DNA from 2 places in the Caldicellulosiruptor hydrothermalis 108 genome. Region 1 is predicted to be linked to the other one. Evidence: riboswitches for the same ligand, from Rfam matches in the RefSeq annotation. Region 1 holds a riboswitch; the other holds the start of a gene.
What was found. A riboswitch is a leader RNA that binds a small molecule or an ion and turns the genes downstream of it on or off. The one in region 1 is predicted to bind fluoride.

Region 1 (7,761 bases):
AGGAAGAAAAAGCAAAATACCAAATATAAGTTTGAAATGTTTGTCAGCAAAAGGGGCTTTAGACAGAAGCCCCTTTTTATTATTTTAAAAAATGTTAAATTTCAAGGAGGGCTTGAAAATGAGGATTATAGATGTCAGTATTCCAATTTCTAATAGTATGGTATATTTTCCTGGTGACCCAAATCCGCAAATATCAAGGGTTTATAGCATTGAAAAAGGAGAAGTGGCAAATGTCAGCAAGCTCATACTTTCATCCCACACAGGGACGCACATTGATGCACCAGCTCATTTTATAAAGGATGGTAAGACAGTTGACCAGATTCCTTTGGAATACTTGATAGGAGAAGTCAAGGTTTTCGAGGTGTATGAAGACGATAGTATAACCAGAGAGTTTCTTGAAAGCAAGGATATAGAGTATGGTGATAGGATATTTTTCAAGACCAAAAATTCTCAGTATCTTAGCAACACCTCAGAGTTCTGTGAAAAGTATGTTTATTTGAGCTTAGATGCAGCCCAGTTTCTCATCGAAAAGAAAGTTCAGGTTGTGGGGATTGATTGTCTTTCGATAGAGGAATTTAACTCAAACGATTTTGCTGTTCACAAGCTACTTCTTTCCAATGATGTGGTGATTATTGAAGGTTTAGACCTTTCACAGGTATGTAGAGGGAAATACAGGTATGTGGCATTACCATTGAAACTAAAAGACTGTGACGGTGCACCTGCAAGGGTGGTGTTGATTGAAGACTAAGTTTCTTTGTTAAAGTGTAAAATTATGGGTTTCAAAATTAAAGCGATTTTTAGAAGGCACCAATGTGGTAAAATAAATGTAGGTGCCTTTTTTTGTTGTAATCAATAGCTTGTTTTTTTATAAAAAAGGAGTGAATTTTGAAAATGCTCTTCAAAGATAGAGTTGATGCGGGTGAGAAGCTCACAGAAAAGCTGAGGCTATTTAAAGAAAGGCAGGATGTGGTTCTTTTTGCAGTTCCAAGAGGTGGGGTGGTTGTCGCAAAAGTAATTGCAGATAGGCTCAAAATCCCTTTGGATATTGTGTTGGCAAAAAAGATAGGTGTCCCTTTTAACAAAGAGTTTGCTATTGCCGCAGTGGATATAAATGGAGATGTGGTTTTAAATAATGAATATGTAGAATATTTCTCTATGAGAGACGAATATATAGAACACCAAAAGAAAAGAGTCTTAGAAAGCTTAAAAGACCAAATAATTAGGTACAGGGGATCTGTTGAGTATAAAAGCTTGGAAAACAAGGTGGCAATAATAGTGGATGATGGAATTGCAACAGGTGCAACAACAAAAGCATGCATAAGGTTTCTTTCAAAACTAAATCCTAAAAAAATATACGTTGCAACACCGGTAATTGCACCTTCGACGTTAAAAGAGCTGGAAAAAGAATGTGATGGCATTTTTTATATTGTAAGTAGCGAGCCATTTTGGGCAGTTGGACAGTTTTACCTCGACTTTTCACAGGTCTCTGAAGAGGATATTAAAAAACTGCTAAGCTAAAATTTTTTTAAAAACTGTGTGCACAAAAATGTTAACATAAAAAGGCTTTTGTGATAATATAGAATAAAACAAATGGCGGTTGAGTGTGATGAAGAAATGGACTTTTACAGGATTGGTGATAAGGTCTTAAGTCTTCAAAAAATAGTGGATGAAGTCAAGAAGATATTGGACCTTCGTCAAAAAGGATTTTCGCAGATTGAGGTTTCCGAAAAGCTGAAAATAGATAGGTCTTTTATCTCAAAGCTTGAAGGGCTTGGAGAAGTACGCAAGGGCAAAAATATTGCTGCAATCGGATTTCCTGTAAAAAACAAAGATGAAGTAGAACAGGTATTGAAGAGCTACGGAATAAACTACTATCTTTTAATGACAGAAGAAGAAAGAAATAGTTTTATAAACTCCCTTTCTGCTGCTCAACTTTTGAATATCATGGGTGAATATATAAATAATTTTAAAATGTTTGACATTGTAATTGCCATGGGTTCGGACTTTAGACTAAACTGGTTCAAAGCTTTTCTTGATTGTGAGGTCATTACAATACCTCTGGGAAAATCTCCGCTCAAATATGATGTTGAAGTTGATGTTGAAGAGCTGAAAAAAATCTTAGATTCTATTGTGAAGTAGCAAGAAGGAAAAGGAGATGTTTTTTGCATGAAAAGGGTAGTGAGTGTCAGCATTGGTTCGAGCAAGAGAGATCACAAAACCCAAGCCAAAATAATGGGTATTGACTTTGAGATTGAAAGAATAGGGACAGATGGAGATATAAAAAAGGCAATAGAGATTATAAAGTCCTTAGATGGCAAGGTAGATGCCTTTGGTATGGGAGGAATTGACATTGTACTTTACGGTGGAGGTAAAAATTATGTCATAAGAGAGGCTATTCCTATAAAAAATGCTGCTAAAAAGACGCCTCTTGTTGATGGCACAGGTGTTAAAAATACCTTTGAAAAATGGGTTATAAAATATCTTCAAGACAACAGCATAATAGATTTCAAAGGAAAAACTGCACTTGTTGTATGCGCGCTTGATAGATACAAGCTTGCAGAGGGACTATATGAAGCTGGATGTAAGCTTTTGCTTGGTGATGCCCTGTTTGCCTTAGGAATTCCACTTATGATAAAGAGTCTCAAGGTATTTTACTATCTTGCAGCTTTGCTTGTCCCATTGATAATAAAATTACCATTTAGGATGTTGTATCCCAATGATGACAAAAAAGAAGAAAACCCTAAAAAGCTTAGAAAGTATTGGAAATATTTTGAAATAGCAGACATCATTGCGGGAGATTATAAATACATTCAAAAGTACATGCCAGATAGTTTGGAAGGAAAGATAATTATCACAAATACCATTACAAAAGAGGATGTTGAAGAGCTTAAAAGAAGAAAGCTAAAGATGCTTGTTACTACAACGCCTGAGTTTGACGGAAGATCTTTTGGGACAAATGTTGTTGAGGCAATTTTAGTTGCTCTAACAGGTAAAAAGTTGGAAAATATGAGTCAAGAAGAGATAGAAAAGCTCATAAAAGAGATTGATTTTAAACCCAGGGTAGAAATATTCTATTAGTAGAAGATATTTTCTTGGGTTGATAAAAATTTATACTATTACTTTTGTGTTAGAAGGTGAACGTAGAATTTTTCTTCCAGAATATGCAAGGTTTTTTCCTCTATTTTTAAGAAAAATTTTAGTTGCAAATTCCCAGCCTAAGTTCGAAGAGTATATAAGGCTAATTAGTGGAATAGAGATGAGATTAGAATTTTTCATATTTCCGAAAATGGAAAAGGTTTCAAAGAAACATAAAAAAATAAAACATTTTATTGACCAGCAAAGAAGAGGAAGAGTAATACACTTTGATTGGACATATGAACAAAATATTAACATTAATTGTTTTATTGCATATTATATTGTAAGAGAAATATTAAAAAAATACGGTCAACGTTTAAAAAATAGAAAAATAGGAATAATTGGACTTGAAAAAGCTAAAAAAAATGGACTTTTATATGAGCTTGCGGAAAATACAGATATTCTTTATACTTCATTTGCTTCATTTCAAGAGACAAAAATAGCTGATGAACTTTTGGGAGAGTTCGGAACAGTTATAATAAACTGCTGGGAAGAAGAGAAATTGTTTGAAAATGCGGATATAGTGTTTGTGTTCAGAGAGTTAGACAAGACAGCTTATGCGTTAAAAAGAGGGATAGTGTGCTATCCTGAAAAGGGTGTGGTAGAAGATTTTGAATTTTTGAAGAAGTTCTTTTTTCTTTCTGAGATTTGTGTTGATTTTCTTCCTCTGAAAGATATATGTATATATAACGTGACACCCTTTATCAATTTGCCTATTAACATGGTTGAAATCATTTGTGAAAAGCTTCTTTTTACAACCATAAATAGTTTTTCAGATGCCAAAAATGTCTTTACAAAAGACCTCTTTGATGTTAAAATAAAGCTCAAGTAATATGAAAAATTTAATATTTTCGAAGTGGTCAGAAAAGAGCGCTCAAAAGCTCTTTTCGGGCCTGGGAATTTTACCAGGCAGCAGGGATGAAAAAATCCTGCGGGACCCATGTTTTTACACAAAACATGAGTCTTGGCAGGATTTTTTTATTGTTTTAATAGTGTTGGCGAAGAAGCTTATGATGAAAGGGGTTTTAGTGAAGGTATATGGAAAAGCAGGGTGCGGCACTTTTATCAGTTTTTTCTAATACAGCCTTGGTTTTATTCAAACTTATTGCAGGTAGCATTATGGGTTCTGTGTCTGTTATATCAGAGGCAATTCACTCTGGCATTGACCTTTTAGCAAGCTTGGTTGCATATTTTTCCATCAAACAGGCAAGAAAACCAGCAGATAGTGACCATCCTTTTGGTCATGGCAAGTTTGAAAATGTTTCTGGTGCATTTGAGGCAATATTAATATTTTTAGCAGCAGCTATGATTATTTATGAAGCGATAAAAAAGATTATAAATAGGGGAGAAATTGAGAAAATAGAAACAGGGCTTTTGGTTATGCTAATCTCGGCCGTTATAAACCTTTTTATATCCACAAAACTTTTTAAAGTGGCTAAAAAAACAGATTCTGTGGCTTTGGAAGCAGATGCAATGCATCTTTTCACAGATGTGTTTACCTCATTTGGAGTATTCTTAGGGCTTGTTGCAATAAAACTTACACATATGTACATTATAGACCCGATAATTGCTATCATTGTTGCCCTGATGATAATAAAAGCTTCTGTTGATTTGACTAAAAAAGCTCTATGTGATCTTGTTGACAAGAGTCTTCCTCAAAACGAGATTGAGATAATTGAGAATATAATAAGAAGATACTCTCAGGTTACAAGCTTTCACAAGCTCAGAACCAGGAAAAGTGGAGACAGGCGCGAGATTGATGTTCACATTAGAATGGAAAATTCAACTACTTTAATCGACGCTCACAACCTTTGTAACCAGATAGAAAAGGATATAAAATCAGTTCTGCCAAATTCGTATATTACAATCCACATTGAACCTGAGGATGAGAAGTAGGAAGAGTCACAAAAAGTCTATATTGAAATCCACTGTGTTCGATGATATAATATTGCTAACGGCGATGGAGTCCGCCGTACAAATGCCAATGAGGGCTGATGACTCCTACAGATGCTGCAAAAGAGCAACATCTGTAGGAGTTTTTGTATTTTATAGGCCTAATTTCCTGCTGATTACTTTGATTTTACTGAAGGAGGCAAAGGTATATGAAAAACATTGTTGCAATTGCTATTGGAGCTTTTTTTGGTGCTATTTGTAGATTTTTTATATCTCAGCTGAGCCTTGGCAGCTTTCCATTTGCAACACTTTTTATAAACGTTATTGGCAGTTTTGTTTTGTGCTTTGTTGCAGAGATAACGGTAGAACACATAAAGATTTCAACCGCCTTAAGACACTTGATAACAACAGGTTTTATAAGCAGCTTTACAACCTTTTCTACATTTGTACTTGAAATTGTGAGGTTTTTAATGAAAGGAGAATTTACTGTTGCGATTGTCTATCCTCTTTTATCCATTGTACTTGGGCTTTTAGCTTCAATTTTTGGCTTTGAACTTGCAAGGGTTATTTCAGAAAGACAGCAAAAAGAGGAGTACGAGGCAGCATGAACTATCTGATTGTTGGAGCAGGTGGTATCATTGGAGCAATCTTGAGATATATAGTTGGGAAAATATTTAGAGAGGTAATGGACAAAGACCATCCTGTTGCTACATTGTTTATAAACGTGATAGGGAGTTTTTTAATAGGATATTTGTCAACAAAGCATCTTTCGAGTGAATACAAACTTTTTCTGATGACTGGTCTTCTTGGCGGGTTCACCACATACTCTACGTTTATGCTTGAAACATCAAGGTATATAAAGAGAGAAAAACACATGAAAGCCTTTATTTATGTACTTGTCTCTATCATTTTTGGAATAGTTGCAGCTGGTGTGGGAATTTGGTTAGCAAGCTTTGTCTAAGTATTACTATATTTTGATTATTTTTTAGGTCTCATCACTTGAAACCCCAAATTGAATTAATATATAATTTAAATATTGCAAATTCTAATCTTTTTAATTATTTTGAGGAGAGAGTAGGAAATGAAAATCCAAGCACCAAAAGGAACAAAGGATGTGCTTCCGGAAGAAAGTTATATGTGGCAATATGTTGAGAATAAATTCAGAGAGGTTTGCAAGCTTTATGGATATCAGGAAGTTAGATTTCCCACATTTGAGTACACAGAGCTTTTCCAAAGAGGTGTAGGCGAGACCACTGATATTGTCCAAAAAGAGATGTATACCTTTTTGGACAAGGGTGGAAGGAGCATCACTTTAAGGCCAGAAGGGACAGCATCCACAGCAAGACTATTTATCGAGCATGGTTTTGCGTCACGTCCGATGCCCCAAAGGTTTTACTACATTATTTCAGCTTTCAGGTATGAGAATACGCAAGGCGGAAGGTTTAGAGAGTTTCACCAGTTTGGAATTGAGAATTTTGGTTCTTCTTCGCCTGTGACAGATGCTGAAGTAATTTCACTTGCTTACAATTTTTTTACAAGCATTGGGCTTGACAATATTACTGTGAATATCAACAGCATCGGGTGTCCTGTGTGCAGGAAGGAGTATGTGAAAAATTTAAAGGAGTATTTTTCGGCAAATTCTCAAAAGCTCTGCACCACATGCCACCAGAGGCTTGACAAAAATCCAATGAGAATTTTGGACTGCAAAGAAGAGGGTTGCAAGCTGGTTGCAAAAGATGCACCAAAACCAATTGATTATCTTTGTGATGATTGTAAAAGCCATTTCGAAAGTGTGAAAACTTATTTAGATTCGGCAAAGGTTTTATACAAGGTTGACCCATTTATTGTTCGCGGCTTGGACTACTACACAAAGACAGTTTTTGAGATTGTGGCTACTGTCTCTGATAAAGAGCTTGCAATCTGTGGCGGTGGAAGGTACGACAATTTAATAGAACAGATAGGTGGGAATTCTATTCCAGGAATTGGTTTTGCAATTGGTGTTGAGAGACTCTTGATGCTGCTTGAGCAAAATGGTCTTCTTCCTGCAAAACCGCGGGTCCCAGAAGTGTTTGTGGCAACAGTAGGAGAAAATAGCCTCAAAAAAGCTTTTGAGATTGCAAGTAGACTCAGATTTGAAGGAATTTCCACTATAATTGAAGAGATGGGAAGAAGCTTAAAATCCCAGATGAAATATGCTGACAAGATTGGCTGTCAGTTTTCTATAATCATCGGAGATGACGAGATTACAAAAGGTGTTTGTAAGATTAGAAATATGAAGACATCTTCAGAGGAAATAGTAGAAATAGAAAATGTTTGTCAGTATTTAAAAGAAAAACTTCAAAAATAACAAGGATGTTTTTATAACTTTAAAAAATTTAAAAGAAGGTGATAGGTGTGGAAGGTATTAAGGGGTTTAAAAGAACAAAATACTGTGCAGAAGTATCGCTTGAGGATGTTGGAAAAGAAGTTGTGCTAACAGGTTGGGTTGATACAAGACGTGACCTTGGCGGGATAATCTTTGTTGATTTGAGGGACAGAACAGGTATTGTACAGGTTGTGTTTGATGAGAAGATGGGAGAAGAACTTTTAGACAAGGCTGACTCATTAAGGTCCGAATACTGTATCGGTGTTAGAGGTATTGTGGAGAAAAGACCACCTGAGACAGTAAATCCAAAGATAAAAACAGGCGAGGTAGAAGTAAGAGCAACAGAACTGAGGATATTTAACAAGTCT
Region 2 (7,761 bases), 1.2 Mb from region 1:
AAATGTACCCATTTTCTATAACCTGAACATTTGATACAGCAGGAAATTCCTTAAACACTGTAAGCGCCTCTTTAAAGTCTTCTACAAACCTTACCTTTATCCTCTTTGTACCATGAGCTAACATTGTAATTTGTGCAATATCCCCCTGAGCAACCATTCTGCCTTGATTTATTATCCCCACATGTGTACAAAGTTCAGAAAGCTCTGGTAAGATATGTGAACTTATTATAATCGTCTTTCCCATATCTTTTAGGTTTTTTAATATCTCTTTCATCTCAATTCTTGACTGTGGGTCCATTCCAGAAGCCGGTTCATCAAGCACAAGAAGCAAAGGATTGTGAATAAGACATCGTGCTAAGCACAGTCTCTGTTTCATACCACGCGAAAGGGAGTCAACAAAGTCATATTTTTTATCTGTCAAGCGGACAAGTTCAAGAAGGTCATCTATCATCTTTTGAGCTTTTGTACCTTTTATTCGGTATGCGTGGGCAAAAAATTCTAAATATTCATTCACTTTAAGATTGTCATACACACCAAAAAAGTCAGGCATATAACCAATTAGCGACTTTACTTTGCTTAAGTTTTTGGAGATGTCCATACCATTAATTTTAACACATCCACCGTCTGCTCTTAAAAGCCCGCACATAATCTTCATTGTTGTTGTTTTTCCAGCACCATTTGGACCAACAAATCCAAATATTTGACCTTCTTCAACCGAAAAAGAAAGATTGTCAACAGCCTTTTTCTTCCCATAAAACTTTGTCAAACCTTCTATCTCCAAAAGCGGCATTTTTACTTTCCACCACCTTCTACAGAAATAAGAGGAATGGTAGCAACTGAAGAATTATCAAATCCAACTACCTTAATGCGTAATTTTCCTCTATAAAGATATTTGCCAAAATCACTTTCTGAAATTAAGATAGCCTTGCTCAAATCAACTCTATCCCATTTCTTGCTTTTGAAGTTGTAAATAAATTCATTTACATTATTTCTCCCATACAATGAATCATTTCTGACCGAGACCTTTTTAACATCTTCTAAAACACTTGCAACGTTGTACTCTATCTCTATCTCTCCTTTTCCATAATAAGATACTTGAACACCCGGTCCATAGGAAGTTGAATTTTGGAATGTATTTTTAATAATTACCGGAACTATAATGCCATAAGGAATAACCATTTTTCCATCAACAAGCCACGTTGGTTTTATGTCAACTCTGAAAATTGCTTCACCTCTGGTTTTCACCAATTTAGAATTTACTTTTAACTGCAAATCATTGAAATTTTTGATATAACCTATTGCATAAAAAGTTGAATAATTATTTTCTGGTATTGATGTTATACAAAGGTCTACTAACCTATTAATGTACATATAGTTTAATTGTCTGTTCTTGTTAAAATTATAAAGCTGGTTTCTAATTCCATTTGCAATATCAGTGCCTATATTTGAAAAGGACTTTACAACCTTAGCATAGGGTTTTAGATTCTCTACATAAGCCATGTTGTTAGACAAAAATACAAACAAATGGTTAATTTCATAGTTTGATTTATTTTCTATCTCTACAGATGGTTTTAAAATATCCTTTAAATTTAATTTCATCTCAACTAAAGGACTGGGAAGTTCATAAGTTTCTAAGTCCCTTACAAACTTTACAGAAAATGCCGGAACATTTTTAAAGATAATCTTTTCCCATGGATAATACTCAAAATCATTTGCATAATCCAAGTTCACAACAAATGCTTTGAAAGATTTGACCAATGGCTCTATCTTTTGACTGTCAGTAGCTTCAACTTCAAAGCTACTCTTAAGTGGAGTAAAAATCTGGTAATACTTGTTCACTATATATCCTTTCCTGTCGGTGTTGTAAACAATAAAATTTGTTTCTGTAATGCTTGGCTGTTTAATTTTATACACATTAGCAACACCAAATATAACTCCTGTCCAAACTATACTTCCAAACAATATAAATTGCCATGTAAGGTGACGTCTATTAAACTTTTTTAGTATCAAATAGTTCCCGAAGCTAATTATAAAAATGTATATAACTATCAAAATAATTATCAAACCATTCTGAGGCCATTTTACGTTTACTGCTAAATTGTAAATTGAGTTACTTACACCCAAGGAGTAAGAGTAAGAGGTAGAATTTGTAATAATCCCTTGAAAAAGCTTTGAATATTCAGAATAACAACTTTGTAGTAGAAACCCTAATAATTTATCTCTCTTTTCTGCCGGTATGTCCAATTCAAATGGGTCAAATGAGGTTACCAGCACAACACCATTGCCAATTATCTTTCGCTGAATATGCAACTGACTTATCTTTTCTCCATCTTTTAAAACAAAATCCACAAATCTTGTATCATTCAGGACAATATCTTCTGAATTTTCTTTATCCACCACGACAGAGGTATAATTGAGTTGTTGTTCATCTATATTAAGACTGATATCTCCCTTTTTAATACCCATAATTTTCCCTTCTAAAAAGTTATCTTTAAAAATTGACAAATTCTTTTGATAATTTTCTCCCAAGAATATAATTAACTTGCCACCTCTAATAATATAATTTTTTAACGCTCTGTATTGATCAGCAGAAAGATTTGAAGTTTTATAATTATGAATTATTATGGTATCAAATCTCTCTAATAACGATGAGGTTATAGGAAAATTTGAACTATCCAATAAAACCACAGTGATACTGCTTGTTGCTTGTTGAGATGGCTTTATCAAATATTTTACTTTATCCTTTTGGTCTGAAAGAAGACCAATGCTCAAATTATATCCTTTCTTAGGCGGGACTATCTGCTTGTTTAAAATCACATCTCCTTTTGAATTGTAAATTTTAACATATGTTGCAGAATATATCATGTCGCCAAAACACATGGGAAGAATAATAGACTTTTTTGAATTTGCTGCAAGCTCAAATTCCTTTGAAAAACTGAACTTTTTTTCCTTTGGTCTTGAAGCTACCGGAGTGGCAAATGCGTCATTTTTGGGCTCCCACCATTCAACAGAAATTTTGCCCTTGAAGTAGTCTTGACTTTTGTTTTGTAAAGTTATCTTAAGCTCAATTAAATTGTACAAATTTACTTTGTTATCAATTCCATACTCAATATTGGTAATTTCTATGCTATTATTAGCATATGTAATACTCTTTCCTATCAGTAAAAATAAAAAAATAAATAAGACAACAACCAGCCTTTTTCTCATCTGTTTAATCTCCTTTCACACAGGTTTATTTTTATAGCCCTTTCAAAAATTACTACTTCATATATTGTATCAAATTTTGCCTTTTTGTCAATTTAAACGTACATAAAATCAAAAATGTTATGTGCTGGGGCTATTAAGTAAACTATCTTAGCCCCCATAACTGACAAAAGCTCCTTTTGCACAGATACAGAAGCTGTCTTCTCCAAAACTTGATTTAGGTGCCTTTGACACATAAAGCCTCTTTCAGCAAATGCAGATTTAAATTGAGGCTGGGTAGCAAAAAAGTGGGAAAATGCTCTTGTGTAGGTATCTTCAAAGCCTTGTTCTTTTTCACAAAAGATGCACATATTTTGCTGCCTTTGAGTTTTCCTTTTACATGGCAATATTTCAGTAGAGTCTCTATTTCTGGAATTACTTAGCAAGTCTGAATATATAATGGCATGGGCAAGCACATCACCTAACGACTCTAACTTTCTTGCATGCTTTGGACAGATTCCCCCTTTTCTTATTTTGTCACGTAAGTTGTAATCGTTTACTGATTCATACAGAAAGTCATCAAAAAACTTATCCATTGCCTTGTTTTTAAGATGGCATACAATACACTTATCTTCTTTGAAGTTTTCTATCATTTCAAAATACACAATATCCAAGGTCCATCCCCCCAAAGCCTTCAAAAAGGCTTTAAACTCTTTAATAAAGCAAAAAACTCCTGCCCGCATCTTGTACGGACAGGAGTTATCAGCCAACCAGGGCAGTCCCTGTGGCATTTTAAGGCGAACTCCATCGCCTTGATATTTAACTTTTTATTCTCAATTTCTATTATATGGTTTTTTGAAAAAAAATCAATATCAAATCTATTTCATTTTTTTGGAATTATATCCGCTGATAATTTTCTTTACTGAATTTTATCAGGTTTTAGAAAATTATATTTTATCAAAAACTCAATTGCATTTTTTATTTCTTCTTCTGAATATTTATTCCCTTTTAATTTGAATATCCTTTCTATTAATATTTTTTCGGTTTTATTATCAAGCTTATCTAATTTCATCTGACTAATAACATAGTCAACAGTAGCAATAAGTTCCAGTTCTCTTGCAGTGAAATTACATAAGCTTTTTATTAATTCTTTGTTGTTTAAAGTCTCCTTAGAATTTAAAACATCTTTTCTATTTTCAACAGGAATTATTTTATGCGTATATCCGTCTGATTCAATATTTATCAACCCATTTAGTTCCATTCTATGAATGTCAAATTCCAATTGGCTGCTATATGGCCCATAATAATGAATAGAGAAAGTATAACCAAAATCTATACCTTTTCTTTGAAGTAAGTATACTATTTTTTGAATTAGTTTTTTGCCTACTTTATTCCCTGACTGTGTACAAAAATCTGAAACTTCATTTATTAAATCAAAAAGCTTTAATAATTTTTGACTATCCACCATTATCCCTCCTTTTTCAAATAAACTTATCTACTCATCTTCCTTAGTATTCCAGAAACAATATTTATGGCCTCATCTTTTTTATCTTCAGTAACATAAATTCTTTTTATATTAATAGGCTCTGTCATCTTCCTTATTACTTCAGAAGCTATACTAACTGGTATAGGCTTTTCTTCTATATCATCAATTAATGGAATTGCTTTTTCACTATCAACCTCATATCTTATTGGCATCTGATGTATAAGTTTATCTGCTGAATCCAATAGAAGATTTTCTTTGCCAATCCTCTCTGATAATTCATTCTTAATAAAATTAAAAATATCTTGCTCTCTTTTCTCAGCATGTTCTGGAGTCTCATAAACTTTACTCATGATTTTTCTCTTTAAAATCCTTTCAGCCCATTTATTTTGTCTTATATTATCTTTCATAAGTTGAAATATGTACATATCATCATAGTTTAAAAAATCATAAACATCTTTGGGGTATTGTCCATTTGGCAAAACTTCCTTCAGAAAATTAAAAAGGGCATTATCTAAAAATCTTCTTGTCTTATGGAAATAAACTTGAGTAAACATGAAATATCTTGCAAGAACAAATTCCTCAAAAGCGTGCATTCCACCCTTTTCAATTGCAAGATATAACATATGATCTTCATCTTCCCAAACTGTAAGAGTGTTGATAAGTCTCTCTATATCAAATCTACCGTAATTCACCCCGCAATAAAGTGAATCACGTAATAAATAATCCATCTTGTCACAATCAAGTTCACTGTCCATAAATTTTTTGAGAAATATAAAATCAGGATTTTCTATATTTTCTCCCTTATATATCGAACATATCAATTCAGGCGTAATATCATATTCATCTCCATAGTTTTTCTTGAATTCCTCGCCAATTTCCTTAATGAAATCACTAATCTCTGTTTGTGTTACTATCAAACAAGTATAATCTTCATGTGTACAACCTTCAGGAAAAAGTTCTTCTGATGCATGTGAAAACGGTGCATGTCCTAAGTCATGGACCAAAGCTATTATTCTCAATATTTGAGTATACCATTTTCTTTTTGCTTCATCAAAAGCCTGGGTTTTTTCAGCCACTGTATTGAAAGCTTTAGTTACCAGATGCATAACACCCAAAGAATGACCAAATCTTGAATGTTCTGCTCCATGGTAAATATAATGTGAAAATGCTAATTGTTTTATATTTCGTAACCTTTGAAATGGAGAAGAATCAATTATCTTGAGCTCCAAAGGTCTAACGTAAATAAAACCATGGACAGGATCTCGAAATTCATATAACTTCTCTTTCATTCTCTTTCTCCATATTTATTATATGTTTATCTTATTATGAGAGAAAAATTGTTCGTTGTTTTTATTATAACAAAAGTTTTATATGTCTGCAATAAAAAATTTTAAAAATCACTTGAATAGGTGTAGAGATATTAACCACAACGAAAAGATGTACGAAAATAATAACGTGAGAGTAATAAAAAGAATTGAGGCTGCCTCCCTCCTGAAATGAATATAATTAAAAAGTGTAATCTCCCATTCAAAAGAAACATCAAAAAACTATCAGGATGGGAGGGCAGCCTACTATGAATATTATACCATATCATGAGCTAAGAAAAATATCTCCTGAAAAAGCAAGAGAATTAGTTCGAAAAGTGTTTCAAAATAATAATAAAAACGTATAAAAAATTGCTAAAATATTGGGTGTATCAAGACATATCGTAAGAAGAACAATTAATGGTCCTCTTGAGGACAAACCAAAAAGGACTAAAACTTGAAATAACTTTCTTATGAACTTGAAAATTTCATTATTCAGGAGTCTCAAAGAACAGGGTTCAAGTATACACGTCTTTCACTTTATCTACTTAGAAAATAGACGTTAAAATAATTAAAAACACAATTAAAATCCATTCTCAAAAGAAATGGCGTACCAAGGAAAATAAGGAAGATAAAAATAAGAACGCATAATGTGAAAAACCCAATAAAAACCATTGGACAAGGGAGAAGAATTCTACGGTAGAAGCGAAAGAAAGCCAAGGAAGTGGAATGAGATGTTTTTAATTTATGGGTGCAATTGAAAATTCACATAGGACAGATGACGAATACTTTTTATTGATTTATACTGAGACATGTAAAAACAAAAGATGAATTTATTCAACCAGCTCAAAGATAGAAAGATATATGGGATTTTACTTATTACTGTAATGATAACAATGAATGGGAGGACACCATTCAAAAATTTGTAATTCAAAGAGTCTGGTATCCTCCCATATATTTTTGTTTTCTACCTAACTTTTTGAATATTTACTAAAAAAGCAGGAATTTCTTATTCTTTGTTCTGTAATAAATTAGGTGGCAAATATGTCTTCACCACGTACCACCTTATATAGTCATCCCACCGTCAATAACTATTATGCTACCATTCATAAACTCTGCTTCATCACAACTTGCAAATAATATTGCGAACGCAATTTCTTCTGGTCTACCAAGTCTTCCCATTGGCTGTCTTGCAATAAAAGCTGCTCTCATAGCTTCTGGATCAGGTGCATTAACTATTTTTTCTTCTACTGCAGGAGTTAAAGTAGTGCCTGGACAAACACAATTTACTCTAATATTATCTTTTACATAATCAGCAGCCATAGCTTTTGTTAATGAAACAATTGCCCCTTTTGATGCACTGTAAGCACTTCTATCAGTATGCCCCTTAAGAGCCGCTACTGAAGCAACATTTACAATAACACCTTTTCCTTGTTTTTTCATTTGCAAAACTGCATATTTGGAAACCAAAAAGGCTCCTTTTACATTAACAGCCATTGTTTTATCAAAATCTTCTTCAGACATGTTGTCTACTCTGCCCGGTAATACTATCCCCGCATTGTTTACTAATATATCAATTTTCCCATATTTTTCTACTGTCTCCATTACAATTCTTTGAGCATCATCATTTTTAGAAACATCCCCCTGAATAAAAATACACTCTCCACCAATTTTTCTAATTTCATCAATTGTTGTCTCACCATTTTTATCTTTATTAAGCTCTCTTCCATTTACTGCAACTTTTGCTCCATATTTTGCATATAAAACTGCTGTAGTTCTACCTATCCC

Region 2: it holds a riboswitch for fluoride, as region 1 does, so the genes downstream of both, CALHY_RS02595 (DUF6062 family protein) here and crcB (fluoride efflux transporter CrcB) in region 1, are expected to answer to the same signal.

What each region holds. Positions count from the first base shown of each region.
Region 1 covers NC_014652.1:2,126,088-2,133,848, reverse strand. The annotation lists gene CALHY_RS10510 (proline--tRNA ligase) at 1-29, shown strand, start outside; gene CALHY_RS10505 (cyclase family protein) at 119-748, shown strand; gene CALHY_RS10500 (phosphoribosyltransferase) at 892-1,518, shown strand; gene CALHY_RS10495 (hypothetical protein) at 1,615-2,139, shown strand; gene CALHY_RS10490 (hypothetical protein) at 2,167-3,078, shown strand; gene CALHY_RS10485 (hypothetical protein) at 3,098-3,967, shown strand; gene CALHY_RS10475 (cation diffusion facilitator family transporter) at 4,174-5,031, shown strand; fluoride riboswitch at 5,083-5,146, shown strand; gene crcB (fluoride efflux transporter CrcB) at 5,238-5,636, shown strand; gene crcB (fluoride efflux transporter CrcB) at 5,633-5,989, shown strand; gene hisS (histidine--tRNA ligase) at 6,110-7,375, shown strand; gene aspS (aspartate--tRNA ligase) at 7,423-7,761, shown strand, end outside.
Region 2 covers NC_014652.1:554,135-561,895, reverse strand. The annotation lists gene CALHY_RS02605 (ABC transporter ATP-binding protein) at 1-790, opposite strand, end outside; gene CALHY_RS02600 (hypothetical protein) at 793-3,207, opposite strand; gene CALHY_RS02595 (DUF6062 family protein) at 3,300-3,848, opposite strand; fluoride riboswitch at 3,930-4,004, opposite strand; gene CALHY_RS02590 (hypothetical protein) at 4,103-4,651, opposite strand; gene CALHY_RS02585 (HD domain-containing protein) at 4,675-5,958, opposite strand; partial or broken gene CALHY_RS02580 (IS481 family transposase) at 6,243-7,046, shown strand; gene CALHY_RS02575 (SDR family NAD(P)-dependent oxidoreductase) at 7,039-7,761, opposite strand, start outside.